Regions from separate parts of the Paenisporosarcina sp. FSL H8-0542 genome, predicted to be linked through region 2. Evidence: riboswitches for the same ligand, from Rfam matches in the RefSeq annotation. Region 2 holds a riboswitch; the other holds the start of a gene.

Region 1 (8,302 bases), 290 kb from region 2:
ATTATTTTACATGCAGTAATAAACCTTGTAGCTATTCTTTTGAGTACATTCGATTCTCCAAATTTGACTGATTTAGCCATGCCCTCGAGAGAACAATTGATAGGGGAATTAGCATTGTACGGACCGATTACATTTGCTATTACATTTTTCCTTCTACTAATATTTATTAGAGGTTGGAAGCAAGTTAAGCTTTTGGTTATTGAATAAGACGGATATTTTCTTATTCAACTAAAGGGTGCTTTTGTAAAAATCTTTGGGCTGCTTTGGTAGCCCTTTTTTCTTTTTCATCTAACGGGGCATGTTAGCTAAAGAAAACTTTTATCTTATCCTAAAATAAATATTAAAAGAGGCGTTTGAAGTGGTTAACATTTTTGTAGTTGTTTGGGTTGTAATAACATCACCCATTCTTTTATCTGTCGTTTTTAGAATTTTCAAACCGATTGTAAATGCTGATTCTACTGGTATAAGTATGATAATTATTGTTTTATTAGTTGGTGTCTTGGATGCTTATATTGGAGTTAAATTAATTGAAAAGAAAATCCAACCTTGGCTAGAAAAGCGAAAGAGATAAACATTTTCCTTATTCAACTAACGGGTGCTTTAGTTAAAGATCGTGGAGTTGCTTTGGCAGCTCTTTTTTCTTATTGAACTAACGGGGCAGGTTAGTGGAATAAAAAGTGAATTAATCCATTATTATCTGTATTATGTTAACTGCATAAATCAGTTGTACAGATAATGAAGGAAATATCTTCTTACTGTCGAATATTTGCCTAGAACCATAATTAACTATTCCGATGAGGAGGATTCTTGTGCGTCCACGACCATTATTTATTGAAAATCCAGAGCATGCTAGGTTTGTTAGTCTTGTGCCAGATGGAGATATTGAAGAAATACTTAGTAAGCAACGAACTAAGACCATTACCCTCTTAAGCAGCGTATCAGAGGAGGCAGCAAGGAAGTCGTACGCTCCAGGGAAATGGACTTTAAAAGAAGTGATTGGGCATATGACCGACTCGGAACGTGTGATGTCGTATCGAATGCTTGCCATTGCACGAAATGAAAGTGCACCACTCCCAGCAATGGATCAGGATCAATACGTTGCTGCGGCAAACTTCAACAAATTATCCTGGGAGCAGTTACTAGCTGGTTTTGACACAGTACGCTCCAACACGTTAAGCCTTATTTCAACCATTGATGATGCAGCGTGGGTTCGTAATGGAACTGTAATGAACAGCCCAGTTTCGATAGGTACCATTGCATATGGTATTGCCGGGCACGAGTTACACCATATGAAAGTGATTAGTGATAAATACTTATAAGTCTTTTTCTATTAATGAAAAAACCTAATTTTTCAGCATTAAATGAGAAATTAGGTTTTTTAATATTGAAACTTCCTTAACGTTGTAAATCTGCATTTTCCTGACGCTACCCCTTATAGCGAATTTACTATAGTTTCATTCAGAACTAAGGAGATAATTTATGTTGGATTTAGAAAAACAAAAGAAAAAATCATTGCCTTAGATGAGTCAGATGCTAAAAAGCATTGAAATGATGACCGCCGCATATTTGGAAATGGCAAAAGACGGAAAAGATGACTTTACAAGCGATAAATATGTAGATGTACTAAAAGAGATGTATAAGAAAAAACATCAAGAGAATTAAATAAAACTTCTTATTCAACTAACGGGTGCTTTAGTTGAAGATCCTCGTGCTGCTTAGGCAGCTTTTTCTTATTGAACAAACGAGGCAGGTTAGTTCAATAAGAGGATTAATTTACCAAATGAATAAGAAGCATTTTGAACTAATGGTACTACCAACGCATAGCAGGATATTTTAGGAAAAGAACATTTGATTGTTGAAATCATTGACTCAGATGAAGTAGGTGGGCTAAAGGTCTATTTATCGAAAAGTTATATATTGGAATTATTCCCAGACACTTCAGAAGAGGATGATGAGTCCTGGAGACTTTTTAATCGTAGGAGCGATAACCCCCACTTTATCTCTATATAAAAAATCATCCGTTTTTTGTAGGCAAACTTTACCAATTCAATTATTGTAATTCTATTTCCATTAAACTATAATGAAAGCGATTTAATAATTGAATAGTTATATATTTTGGTTCTTTACTTGCGGGTAAAGATTAAAAAGGAACCAGGTTAAAATCCTGGACGGTCCGGCCACTGTAATTGAGGGAGTGACTTCCATGAGCCACTAGTTGAAAAACTGGGAAGGCGGAAGAAACGTACCAACCTCATAAGTCAGGAGACTTGCCTAAATATAGATGTAGAATACCTTCCGGGAAAAGGTTGCATTGTGGATCATTGAATTTCTTTTTGAATTTGTGAGAATACAAAGGCTCTTACCTTTCTTCCGGGGGTAAGCGCTTTTTTTGTTTGATTTCGAAAAAGGGAGGATTTCACGGAACCGCAACAACACGTTAATCAAAAATTCTATGAGAAATGGAGAATCATCACTTGACTACCTACACACAGAAATTGCGACGCCTTCTTCCTGCATTATTGGCATTGATTATGCTCGGGTCCTTGATTTCACCGATCCAGGCAGGAGCCATAGGGGAAAGCGGAAATGCTTCGCTGCCTCAGGAGACGAGAGGCCAGCTTGCCGAAGGGCAAATTAATACACAAACGCAGTCGACACAAACCGACCGTAGCGCCGAGATAAGAGCAAAAGTGGAACAAGCAATCGAGAAAACGAAAAACTACTACATACAGAACCCCCCTGACTATTCCAAAGGGACTTCACATAGCAATTATTGGCTGATGTCCGCTTTATGGGGTGCAGGGACGGACTTGGAAAACGACGTTCCATGGAAAGAAAATGCTTCCCCATGGAATCCAGCGTCTTATTGGACCGTCGGCAAGGAAAAGGTGACTACTTCCTCGAACGAGGATGCAGGAATTGTTATCGGTTCCATCGTTTTGGGCAAAAACCCATATAAATTCGGGACACGGGACATAGTGCATGATTTAGTTGCGAAGCAGAAAGAGAACGGATCTTTCTTTACTATTTGGGGAGAGCCTTGGGCAATGGTCGCGCTTGATCTGATGGAAGCGGAGTATGACCAGGATAAACATATCCAATATATATTGAGTAAGCAAAATGCCACGACAGGATACTTTGGCGATTCCGATGTGACAGGGTGGATACTGATCGCCCTAGCCCCACATTTGGACCGGCCGGATGTGAAAGCCGCTGTCGACAAGGCGGTCCAAGGGATACATGACAACCGGAACAAAGCCACGGGCGAAGTCATGGGGCAGATGTTCGGGGAAAACTCCAATAGCGTCGCGCCTATCATCAATGGCTTGGCGGCGGTAGGCGAGGACCTCTTCTCGGAAAAGTGGACCATGGAAACGACGCAGCTCGGATCGGTCAACCTGATTGAACGATTTGTGGACCGCTATCAAATGGCTGATGGCAGATTTACTTGGCAGGAGAACACTTTGGGCTCCTGGCAGTTGGCAACCGAGCAAGGATTGCTTGCCATCTCTGATGCCGTTGCAGGAAAGTCGACTTTCGTGCGGCTGAAAGACTACAAGGAGCAAGAACTGGACAAGCAAACGAATGTCTCGGTAAGAGTGGAAGGAATCAACGATACGCTACTCATGAATAAAGATGTCCAAGTGGAGACATTCATGGAAGCCGCCGATGCTTTCGATGCGACGGAGCAGGCGCTTGCCGAAGCAAGCATCCCGTTTGAAGGATCGAGTTCCTATATTGCCAAAATAGGGCCAGAGGAACAAGCGACGTTCGGGGCCTGGGATGGCTGGCAGTATATAGTGAATGATGACTATCCGGGTGTGTCTGTCGGAGAGTACCCGATTGAAGACGGAGATGAAATCGTCTGGTTTTACGGGAACGTGGGGGACATTTACCAAGATATCGATATAGCCGATGAAGTGGAGGAATTGACCCTCCGCCCAAACATTTCAATTGCGCCGAAATTACTTGAAGGCGATGAAATTGAAGTTACGGTGACGGCAGAATACAATGTGTACAACCGTTCCTGGGAACTGGAAAAAGAGAACGAGGTAGCGAAGATCAAGGACGCGGCCATCCACTTCAATGGGGAGACATTCAGAACGGATGCCAACGGAGTCGCACGCATACCTGGTGAAAAAGCAAGGGTCGGGACGTATGAGCTGAAGGTCACGAAAGACATTAACGGTAGTTATCCAAGGCTCCTGCGCCAATCAAGTAAGATCATCATTGAGGAAGACCCCGACAGCGGTGCCATCCCGTCGGACAAAACGGTCACACTGTCCGTCGAGAAGCGCACAATAGGTCTGGGAGATATCATCGTGCCTATGGAAGTGGCACTGCAAAATGGTGATACTGCGTTCACATTATTGAAAAGAGTGGCCGACCAAAAAGGGGTATCCATTGATTATATTGGATCCGGGGCTGGGCTTTACGTTCAGGCGATAGAAAATCTTGGGGAGTTTGACCATGGTTCACAAAGTGGTTGGATGTATTCGGTCAACGGAACCTTCCCGGAATACAGTGCAGGGAACTATGTGTTGAAAGACGGAGATGTTCTCCGCTGGCAATATACGAAGGATCTTGGGCATGATCTAGGACAAGGAAATATTCCGGATAACGGAGGGGGCGGCAGTCCCGGAAACGGCAATAGCAATGGAAACAACCAGATCGAGATACAAAAATCAATTGCCAATGCAGCAAAATGGATCGAAAAAACCCGTGATTTCACTAATTATGATCATTTCATCGATTGGGATGTACTTGGTTTGGCGAGGGCGGCTCAAAAAGTTCCAGCTTCTTACTACGCTGCGTTCGAGAGCTATGTAAAGGCGGAAAAAGGAGAGTTCAGGAAAGTCACCGACTATGAGCGGATGGCGTTGGCCATCACCTCGATCGGGAAAAATCCGAGAAATATCGCGGGATATGACTTCATTGAAAAAATCTACAACAATGAACGCATGACGATGCAAGGGACAAACGGTGTCATTTTCGCTTTGCTTGCCTTGGACTCAAAAAATTACGAAGTTCCTGCGAATGCGGTATGGACGAAAGCAAAGCTGGTGGATTGGCTGCTTGCGGAACAGAACGGCGATGGTGGCTTTCCGCTGACGGATGGAGCTGCAAGTGATATCGACATGACTGCCATGGCGCTGCAAGCTCTAGCGAAATACCAGCAAACGAAAGAAGCAAAGGATGCAACGAATAAAGGATTGGATTGGCTGTCCAAGCAACAACTGGCTGAAGGTGGATTCCAGTCGGCAGGATCAGTCAACAGTGAAAGCGTTTCGCAAGTAATCATTGCGCTGTCAAGTCTTGGGATTGACTTGGAAGACAATCGCTTCAAGAAAGAGAAAGGCGATTTGCTTTCGGCACTTCAAACCTTTGTCAATATGGACGGGGGGATTTCCCATACGAAAGGCGCGGAAAGCAACTACATGGCCACCCAGCAAGGGATGATGGCTTTGGTCGCCTATGACCGTCTCAAAACTGGCAAAACCGGCCTGTATGATATGGGAGACGTAAAGGCATCGGCCCCGAATCTTTCATTCCCGGATGTCAAGAAAGGATCTTTTGGGGAAAAAGAAATACAGGAGCTTGCTGAAAAAGGTGTAATTGCTGGCTTCTTGGATGGGACGTTCAAGCCAAACCTAGAATTGAACCGAGGGGAAGCGGCGATTTTATTTGCCAGAGCACTGGATTTGAAAGCTCCGGAGTCGCCGGCAGGATTCAAGGATGTAGCCAAATCTAGCGTATTCTATGAAGCCGCACATGCTGCGAAAGCGGCAGGCATTTTCAGAGGTCAGGGGATCGGGGAAACTTTCGGTGCTGGTGAAAAACTGAATCGTGAACAAATGGCTTCCGTGCTTGTCCGAGCTTTTGGATTGAAAGCCACAAATGAAAAAGTGAAATTGGCTGATCTGGACAGTGTGTCGGATGCACATCGGAAAGATGCAGAAATTTTATATCAAAATGGTATCACGCTTGGGAATGGGAACGGAAATTTCGATCCTAAAGGGTCTGTCTCCCGCGCGCATTTTGCCGTGTTCCTTTCCCGTTCACTGAACAACAAGAAATAAACAGTGTCGCGTTCATTTTATCAAGTGTTCACATTAAATATCGTATTTCAAGGACGGTCCAGCATTCCTCCACTAAGGTGCTGGATTGTCTGCAATATGGAGGACATTCAATTCAAAGAATGTAAGTAAAGGGGGACTATCGTTGAGGAACCATGTGAAGTTCTTCGGAAATTTGGCCGCCGCTTTTGTATTGGTTCTTTTGCTGGGCGCATGCGGATCGTCACTGCAGAAACCGACAGGGCTGGAAAAACCGCAGAGCAGCCAGGAAACGGATGCAAGCGAGGAGCTGACGGAACAGGAACCCGTAGAAGAGAACGAGGGCATCTCTGAAGAATCAATAACGGATTCCCGCAAGGAAGAGCAAGAAAAAGCAGGAGAAACCAAGGTACGGGTGGAAAATGAGCAGGAAAAAACGGTTGCGTCGGCAAAGAAAGAAGTGCAGCAGCCTACTCATGCAAAGGAGCAGGCTAAAAAGCAGCCAGGACAAGCCGAAAATCATACGTCAGGGCCTTTAGGGGAAGATGGCAAGCAACCTTCAAACGCCACTGCCGGCAATCTCCCAAAAACGGCAGCACCCGTACAGGTCCCTTCCAAGCCACCGGCACCGCCTGTGGAAAGCCCCGCTGAAAAAGAAAAGGAACCTGAAGAGCAAGCATCCACAATCGTCTTCTCAATCGTCATCTCGTCAAGTGAGGTCCCTCTGACTCCTGTAAAAATGGAATTCAAGGAAGGGGATACCGTACTGGACGCATTGATCCAAATCACGAAAAAACATAAAATCCAAATGGATTACCGTGGCGGGAAAGGCGCCAGTGCTTACGTGGAAGGTATCGCCAATGTCTATGAATTTGATCGTGGACAGGGGAGCGGCTGGATGTACCGTGTAAATGGGGTATTTCCGGATCGTGGGGCAGGCACGGTCCCGTTAATGGTGGATGATCATGTCGAATGGCTCTATACGACCAGTCTTGGGGAGGACCTGAAAGCCGACCTGAAACCTTTTCGCCGTTAATTCAGCCAAGCGAAAACCGGCCAGTGCAATGCGGCCGGTTTTCTGCATGAGAAACGTTAAATGAAAGAAGGTGTACAAATATGGAAAGTGGCTTTCGCAGCTGCCACCCATTCGTGGTTTTCTTCTATTATTTATGTGTCGGCTTTCTCGCCATGTATTTCAATCATCCAGCATTTCTGCTTGTGGCGTGCTTGCTGCTGTTTGGGGCCAATCTTGCCCATGGCGGCGGCAAAGCGCTCAGGAAATGGATTCCATCACTCGTCTGGATGAGCGTTGCCATTATTGTCTTGAATCCATTGTTGAATTCGAGGGGTACGCACATTTTCTTCTACTTTCGAGGGAAGCAGGTTACCCTGGAAGCCACGATGTACGGTGTCGTAATGGCGCAGTCGATTGTCATGATCCTGCTGATGTTCATTTCATTCAACATCATTTTGAACGGCAATAAATTTCTGTTCGTTTTTTCTTCATTCTTGCCAAGAACCGCCTTTTTGACCATGCTGGCCATCCGTTTCGTCCCCCTTTTGAAAAGAAGGCTGGATGAAATAAGCGACGTGCAGCGCATCAAAGGGACGACAGCCTCGACAGGAACCGTATGGGAGCGAGTGGGAAATGGGATGACCATGCTGCAGATTTTGTTGACATGGTCCTTGCAAGAATCATTGGACACGGCGGATTCAATGAAGGCGAGGGGATACGGGACGGGCAAGCGGAATCCTTATATTCCCTACAGAATGAACAAACGGGATAAGGGGTGGCTCGTGACAATGACTGCTCTTTTTGCGCTATGTGTAACAGGCGGGATGCTTGGGTACGGCAAAATCATTATCTATCCAGCTCTGGGGACATTGCACCTTTATTTCCTGGATTGGGTCCTGCTTATTTGTATGATGTTATTGGTATCATTTCCATTGCTCGTTGAAGGGAGAGAACAATTGAAGTGGAAATTTTCCGTATAGAAGAAATGACATTCGGCTTTCCCGACATGGAATGGAAAGCGCTGAAGGATATCCATTTAAGTGTGAGGGAAGGGGAATTTGTAGTGCTATGCGGCCCGAGCGGCTGCGGCAAGACGACATTGCTGCGTCTTTTGAAAAAAGAGCTTGCCCCTGCAGGCAGGAGGAAAGGGGAAATCTATTACGAAGGAAAGCGTTTGGAGGACTGGGAAGAAAGGTTATTGATTGAACAAATTGGCCTTGTTTTTCAAGAT
Region 2 (8,302 bases):
CACTTGCCAGAATTGCCGCAAAGCGAGCCAAGGATGAAAACTGCGATCCACGTAAGAACGTCTTTTCCAAACTTTTAGCGTTCAGTTCATCAGCAATCCAAGCTTGTTCCGCCCCGCTGATGAATGTCCAGCCGATTCCCCACATCGCAGAAGCTACCGCAATTGCCCAAAACTCAGGCGTACTGCCTTCCAAAACATGTGCTAACCCGATGACGAGTGTTCCGAAAGCAAGTGACCTTTTCCGTCCGAAATGATCCGCAAATAAACCTGTGGGCATTTCAAACAGTAAAACAGACACTTCCATAATCGTACCGATCAATACGAGTTGCAAAGCATTCAATTCCGCTTGAGTTACATAGTAAATGGCGTTTAATGTGAACACCATCTGAATGAAAAACGACCGTGAACTTGTTAAAGTGTAATAAAAATTTTGTATACTCAATTCTAATTTCCTCCGATTTTTTGATTTGGGTTAAAATCAAATCGGAGTTCACATTTTATCCCAACATGCCCTCCAATTTGTATGCTGAAGCCAATGTTGTTCTTTTCATATGCTATCTCTCCCTCTCTAAAACTTTATTCATTATAATTTCTATTCAGAATATTGTCATGGTTTTTTTAGATACAGAAGAGCGGATTTGGTGTGGGTAAATTAATCAGAGTATTTTATTCGGCATGAATGAACTTAGGGGTTCCTTGTTAGGATTCTTCAGGGCGTTCTTCCTGGGAGCCGGTGCAACACTTGACCGAGCTTTATTCCCATTCACCCATTTTTCCCCAACAAAAAAGGCTGCCAGTAACATCGGCAGCCCCTACTATCTTTCACAGTTTGTTATTCAGCTTGTCCTTTTTCGAAATTCAGATCCCATGTGTACCCAAACTGGTCGCGCACTTTAGCATATTTGGCTCCCCAAAACGTGTCCTGAAGTTCCATGATTGCCTGACCGCCCACTAATAATGCATTGTACAGACGATTCACTTCTTCTTCGCTTTCACATTCAATCATCAATGAAACATTTGTCGTACCTGATTCGCCAGGGGTTGAGGAGTCAGCAAGCATAATGCTGAAGTTTCCATTTGTTAAGTGACAATGCATAATGTAATCTGCCGCTTCAGGCGGTGATGGAAAATCACTATCCCCATATTTAAGCATACCTTGGTTCTCTAAACTGAATGTTTCTTCATAAAATACAGCTGCGTCTTTGGCATTTCCGTAAAACGTTAAATATGGAAGTACTGGTTTCATTCTCTACATCTCCTTAATGAAAATTAAGTATCTCTTATAGGATTCGCCAGACCTCTTTATTATCCTTTTACATCTTAAAATGTTTATTTGTTACTCTTTTGATTATTTAAAGGTCACTTGTACAAATTTATCGCTCAAACTCATCGCACTACAGATTCAACTCACCTTATGAAACAGCGTTCTTCCCAAACTTCCTATAAATCATCAAACCCATTGTCTTGCACATTGACTTTTACATATTGACGAGACTTTTGCTCAAAAAAGTCGGTTTTGCCCAAATCCACTTCTTCGTAAGCCTTGATCCACTTCAATGGATTTTTGCGATACGCCGGGAATGGTCGTTCATAGCCAAGTTGAGCACAGCGGACATTTGCATAGAAGCAAATGTATTCTTCCACATCCTCGACGTCCAGACCGTCAATTCGATCCCCTATCACTTCACGTGCCCATTCGATTTCAAGTGCAGCCGCTTCTTTGAAAATATTTTCAACTTCACGAGCTCTTTCTGGCGTATCGTACTGAGGATATTCTCGCAACAACTCCTGATAAATTTTCACGAACAAATCAACGTGAATTTGTTCATCTCGATTGATGTAGTTGATCATTGTGCTCGTGCCGACCATTTTTTGATGACGTGCGAGATGATAGAAGAAAGCGAATCCAGAATAGAAAAATAACCCTTCCAAAATGACATCATAGACAATCGCAGTCAATAATGAATCAACATTTGGCTCATCTGAAAAAGCTTCATACCCTTTCATGACGAATTCGTTTCGCTTTGCTAGGACCGGTTCCGTGCGCCAGAAATCAAACACCCGGTCTTGCTCTTGTTTCGACACCAAGCTCGACAGCACATACGAATACGAATGATTATGAATCACTTCTTGTTGTGCCAAAATTATCATAAGCGCATTCAAACTGGAATCCGTTAAATAATCAGCAACTTTCCCTGCGAAATCAGTTTGAATACTATCGAGCAATGCCAATAAGCCGATGATTTTCAAGAATGCTTCCCGCTCCGCATCATTTAATCCGCCGAACTGCTTCACGTCCGAACCCATATTAATTTCAAAAGGGGTCCAGAAGTTTCCGAGCATCCTTTTATATTTCGGATACGCCCAACTGAACCGGACATCATCCCAGTTCAGTACATTCGATGAAGCCCCATTGACGATGCCGGTAGAACGGTTTGGTGCCTCTTTATCCATGAGCTTTCGTTTTTCAATCGTTGTCATTCAATTTCCTCCTTAGCTTGAGCAAGACTCACATTCCATCATTTCCACCGATGTGGAGCGCACATAATAGGTCGTTTTCAAACCACTTGCCCACGCATCCAAATGCAAGTCCAGCAATTCTTTCGCCTTAATTGTGTTTTGGACATATAAATTCAACGATACCCCTTGATCGATATGGCGTTGTCGTGCAGCGTTCTGTTTTAATGTCCAATGTTGATTGATGAAGTACGCGGACTTATAAAACCATGTTGTTTCTTGATTCAAGTCAGGTACTGTTACCGGAATTTTGTAGTCTTTCTTCTCTTCCGAATAGCTTTTTTGGAATATAGGATCGATGCTTGCTGTACTTCCTGCCAATATCGACGTGGAAGAATTCGGTGCGACGGCCATGAGATACCCGTTTCTCACGCCATTCATGGCAACATCCAGACGAAGCTCACGCCATTTCAATGAATCGTAACCACGGGATTCAAAATACTCTCCCGTATGAAATGCCGATCCAACGAATAATGGATAAGGTCCTTTTTCACGAGAGATATTCATGGATGCTTGCACTGTCAAATAAGCAATCTCCTCGTACAATTCATCCGCAAATTCTACCGCTTCGTCAGATTCCCATCGAATTCCTTTCAGCGCTAATAAGTGATGCCAGCCAAATGTTCCAAGTCCGATTCCACGGTATCTTGCGTTTGTTCGTTCTGCCTGTGGCACTGGAATCATGTTCAGATCGATGACATTGTCGAGCATGCGTACTTGTACTTCGATCAATCTTTCCAACACACCAGCTGGAACTGCTTTTCCTAAATTGATGGAGGACAAGTTACACACGACAAAATCACCAGGCTTACGACGTGTGACTATGACATCGTCTTCCAACGTGATCGATTCAAATTCTGTCGCACTCATATTTTGAAAAATTTCCGTGCACAAGTTACTGCTGTAAATCATGCCTTCATGTTTATTTGAATTTCTTCGATTTACTTCGTCTCGATAAAACATAAATGGCACACCCGTTTCCAGTTGGCTGCGCATGATGCGTTTCATAATATCAATGGCCGGCATTACTTCTCTCGATAACTGTTCGTTCGCTACACACTCTTCATATTTATCTCGGAAAGCACCTTCCCCCCGGGTTTCATCGTAGAAATCTTCTAGAGAATAACCCATGACAGTACGTACTTCATGCGGGTCAAATAGTGTCCATTCTTCGCGTGCTTCGACTTTCTCCATGAAAATATCCGGTAGGCACACACCTGTGAAAATATCATGTGCGCGTAATCGTTCATCCCCGTTGTTTAGCTTCAAATCTAGGAAAGGCAAGATGTCCTTATGCCACACATCCAAATATACGGCAATCGCTCCTTGTCGTTGACCTAGTTGATCCACGCTGACCGCTGTATTATTCAATTGCTTGATCCACGGCAGCACACCGCTCGATGCTCCCTTGTATCCTCGGATTGAGGAACCTCTGCTTCTCACTTTCCCCATGTAAATGCCTATACCACCGCCATATTTCGATAGCGTGGCAACATCTGTATTCGAGTCATAAATCCCTTGCAGACTGTCGTCAACTGTATCGATGAAGCAACTCGATAATTGCCCATGTGGCTTCCCTGCATTGGAAAGGGTTGGTGTTGCAACGGTCATATACAAGTTACTCATTGCCCAGTACGCTTCCTTCACTTTCTCCAAGCGATTCACGGTTTCGTTTTGCATTAACGTCATAGCAATGATGAGCCATCGTTCTTGCGGTAGCTCTGCGGGTGAAAGGTCGTAATCTCTTGCCACGTAACGGTCCATCAATGTCTTTAATCCAATATATGTGAATAGTCCATCGCGTTCCGGTTCAAGCACTTCACCTAATGCTTTGATTTCTTCTTTACTATAGGTCTTCAGGAGACGGGCATTATATAAACCCTTGTCCGATAAGCGCTGAAGGTGTTTCTCAAAATCCTTATACACATTTTGACTTGAACATTCTCGACTTACAGCGAGTTCGCTGTAAACTTGTGCCAAGTAAACACGTGCAGCGACGAAAGTCCAGTATGGTTGCTCTTCATCCAGATGACTAAGTGACTCCATTACCATGGCTTTTGACCACTGTTCATCGGTTGCTTGTGGATTTTTCTTCAGCCATTTTTCATGGGCACGCAACAAGGGAGCCAACTCATTCTCTTTAAACTGCTCCAGCAGTTGATCTATAAGTATTTCTTTGTCTGTTAATACCTTTTGTACCATATGTATACCCACTCCAATTCAACAATTTCAGAAACACAAAAAAGCGATGGAACAGCCTCTTCGGCTGAGCCATCGCTCAAGATTGAAAGAATGGAAAGGAGTAGAATTGGTTTGCGAGAAAATGGAATTTCGCTCGCTACAAATAGCTCGCTTCCACTCCTCAACCCCCGAAGAAAGTGTTGCTTCATCGAAAAAAAAGGCAGGTCTCCTGGCTCGTGCATTATCCTTCCGTACCCTTCCCATGCTGATGCACAGTGGACTTTGTACAGTCGTTTACACTTACAGTTGCGGGGACAGCTTCGGCATGTACCGAATTCCCTTTTAAACCATTACTGGTACCTCTTTTTCGTTTTTACACTATATATTGTGTTTTACATAATATCCAATCTAACATATAGTGTTTTTTCTTACAACCGATGAATCATCGCTGAATTCGTTCAACCCTTATCTACACTAGCCAATTCGCTTAAAAAATATTTTTTGTCTGGTTCTTTCGCGATATTTTCGGCCGCTACTTGCCCGCGTGCCAACCAAATATTCATTGACTCAGAATTGCCCCTACACTTTTCTGCACGTGCTATGGATTCATAAGCAAAGGCTAAATCAAAATCGCCAAATCCTTCCGCTTCACATAGTTCTGCACCCGCCACGCCGTAAAAATATGCAGTATCGCCTTGTCCGAGAATGACATGGACACGGGACACTTGCCAATAGCCTCTAGCCAAATTAAGCTTCGTGCCGATTTGGCGCCAATGATAGAGCGAAGCATATGCCTTCTCCAGCATTTGTGAATCCTCATCACCTGTTCGGTCTTTCTTCTCCATCAAATCCCATGTTTCATTAAATAATCGAACCGCGATTGTACGGTGATCGATACTTATCGTCTCGGTCATGTTGTCTATCCCCTTTTCTCAATTGTTTGTATTCAGTTATAAATGTGGCAAAGTAGACGTTATTTCGTATCCTATGTAAATGTATTTGCTAGTCTAACCAATTATATTCGACAGAAACAGTCAGCTTCCTTTCAAGCCTTAACTCTATTCGCGGTTTCCACCATTCTATTTGCGCATCACAGAAAAACTCGCGGATTCTCCTCTTTTCCACAAACAAAAAAACGGCCTCATATTGAGACCGTTTTCGAATCCATTATAGAACATAAATCACGAACAACACTGCCGCCAATACCAATCGATAAATTGCGAATGGCGTCAATTTCACGTGTTCGATTAACTTCAGGAAGAACTTGATGGAAATCAGCGCAAATACGAAAGCACTGATAAATCCTACGACATAAAACGAAGTATCGCTTGGATTTATATCCTCCCAGTTTTTCAAAAGGGACAAGAAGCTAGCACCGAACATGATCGGAACAGCCATGATAAATGTAAAATCAGCTGCCGTCCGGTGACTCATCCCGAACAATACACCACCTGAAATGGTCGCACCCGAACGAGAAAAACCTGGCCATAACGATAAACATTGCACAAGCCCAACAGTAAATGCCTGCTTGTATGTAATTTGATCCAACGTCTGTGTTTTCGGTTTTTTAGGTCCGAATTTATCAGCCACAATCATTAAAATCGCACCAATAACCAAGCCAATTAATACCGTCTCGGTACGGAATAAATGTTCATCAATAAAGTCTTCGAACAATACCCCCAGCACACCAGCCGGGATTAAACCTACGATTACATGCGTCAATTTTAACTTTGAGCCTGTAGTTGTATCTTTCAATTTATAAAGACCAACCAAACTGAATAAACGTTTCCAGAACACCACAATTACCGCCAAAATCGATCCAAGCTGAATAAAGATTTTAAACGAGTTAGCCGAAGGTTTCCCAAGAAACTCAGATGTTTTTAACCACATATCGTCCACAATAATTAAATGTCCGGTAGAAGAAACGGGTGCAAACTCCGTCATCCCCTCCACAAATCCTAATATTAACGCTTTAAGCAAATCAAATAGTTCCATAATATCTCCTTATGCTCTTCTTTTTCGGAATCGTAAATACCACCAGATTACGGCAAGTCCTGCAAGTACAAGCAAGACGTAAACAATATTTGAATACACGTCCATTACGCCAACGATTGATTCCCAGTTATCGCCCACTGCTGCTCCGACCGATACTAAAATCGTATTCCAAATAAGTGTTCCTAATGTCGTAAATAACAAAAACAATCCAAATTTCATATTCGACATCCCGGCAGGAATCGAAATCAGACTGCGAATCAATGGAATCAAGCGGCAAAACAATACAGTCCAAATGCCATATTTATCAAACCAGCTATCTGCTTTGTAAATATCTTTTCTCGTTAAACGTAAAACACGTCCATAACGATCCACGATTTTCTCCAAGCGTTTTACATCCAACATTCGACCGATTCCATAAAGAATCACAGCCCCTGCGATAGAACCTGCAGTCGAAACCAAAATGACACCCATTTCCGTCATACTCGATTGCGTTGTCATATAACCACCAAACGTCAAAATCACTTCTGACGGAATAGGTGGGAAAATATTTTCAAGCATGATTAGTAAAAATATACCTATGTAGCCGTACTGGCTCATAATATCAGTAATCCAGTTTTCCATGTCCAGCCTCCAAGCAACAATTTCTTTCCAACTTCTATCGTAACAAGATTAATGGGCTTTTCCCAATATTTATTTCGACGATACTGTAATTTTGATTGACCAAAGCTCCGAACGCGAACCCAATCGAAGCGGCGGACCCCAAAACCCAAAGCCAGATGACACAAAAGCGTGCAACTGACCTTTAAGTTTATACCCATAATCAAGCTCAAATAAACGACGTGTGAATAAATGATTCGGCCACATCTGCCCCCGGTGCGTATGCCCTGATACATGTACATCCACTCCGAGCTCAGCAGGCGTGTCTAAATCAAAAGGCGTATGGTCCATCACAAGCCATGGAAGCTCATTCAACTTTGGCTTCAAACTCTCCAAAGACTGTCGCTTCCCATTCGTCGCATCTTCCCTGCCCGTTACATAGAACGCATTTTCCACACAAATGGTTTCGTCCAGCAACATGCGGACGCCCGCTCCCCTCATTTCTTCCACAAGAAGCGGAATTTTACGTCCGTAATACTCATGATTACCGACAACTCCGTAAACACCATATGTCGCCTTCAACTGCCTCATGACCTCGGACATCCCGTCTTTTACAAACCAAATCGGATCATCATCGACCAAATCACCCGCAAGCAACACCACATCCGGCTGCTCTACGTTAGCCAAATTCACAAAACGTTGCAAGTGCTTTTTGTTGGAAAGAAGACCTAAGTGAAAGTCAGATGCTAGTACCAACTTTAACTCGCGAAGCGAACCAGAATCCTTGTTGATATGTATTGTCTTATAGCGAATAACCGGTGAAAATGCCATATATGTCCCTGCGATGAAAATAATCAGAAAAATAAACGCCACGATGTTTCCTGTAATAAAAATCGTTTGCTTGGAAGGCAATATCAAATAAACAAGCGTTGCCAGAGGAAATAAAATCAAGCCGTACTGCATCACAATGAACCAGTACGACCCGATGATACTGAAATATTTTAGTCCATGG

The links. A riboswitch is a leader RNA that binds a small molecule or an ion and turns the genes downstream of it on or off. The one in region 2 is predicted to bind cobalamin.
Region 1: it holds a riboswitch for cobalamin, as region 2 does, so the genes downstream of both, MHH33_RS14090 (DUF4430 domain-containing protein) here and MHH33_RS15365 (ribonucleoside-diphosphate reductase subunit alpha) in region 2, are expected to answer to the same signal.

Annotation. Positions count from the first base shown of each region.
Region 1 covers NZ_CP152050.1:2,765,791-2,774,092, reverse strand. The annotation lists gene MHH33_RS14110 (CPBP family intramembrane glutamic endopeptidase) at 1-207, shown strand, start outside; gene MHH33_RS14105 (hypothetical protein) at 359-571, shown strand; gene MHH33_RS14100 (DinB family protein) at 810-1,319, shown strand; gene MHH33_RS14095 (hypothetical protein) at 1,531-1,662, shown strand; cobalamin riboswitch at 2,100-2,290, shown strand; gene MHH33_RS14090 (DUF4430 domain-containing protein) at 2,475-6,080, shown strand; gene MHH33_RS14085 (DUF4430 domain-containing protein) at 6,223-7,092, shown strand; gene MHH33_RS14080 (energy-coupling factor transporter transmembrane component T) at 7,173-8,051, shown strand; gene MHH33_RS14075 (energy-coupling factor transporter ATPase) at 8,033-8,302, shown strand, end outside.
Region 2 covers NZ_CP152050.1:3,059,274-3,067,575, forward strand. The annotation lists gene MHH33_RS15350 (MFS transporter) at 1-442, opposite strand, end outside; gene MHH33_RS15355 (VOC family protein) at 833-1,246, opposite strand; gene MHH33_RS15360 (ribonucleotide-diphosphate reductase subunit beta) at 1,441-2,481, opposite strand; gene MHH33_RS15365 (ribonucleoside-diphosphate reductase subunit alpha) at 2,494-4,719, opposite strand; cobalamin riboswitch at 4,900-5,077, opposite strand; gene MHH33_RS15370 (hypothetical protein) at 5,157-5,612, opposite strand; gene MHH33_RS15375 (undecaprenyl-diphosphate phosphatase) at 5,866-6,693, opposite strand; gene MHH33_RS15380 (DedA family protein) at 6,703-7,314, opposite strand; gene MHH33_RS15385 (metallophosphoesterase) at 7,384-8,302, opposite strand, start outside.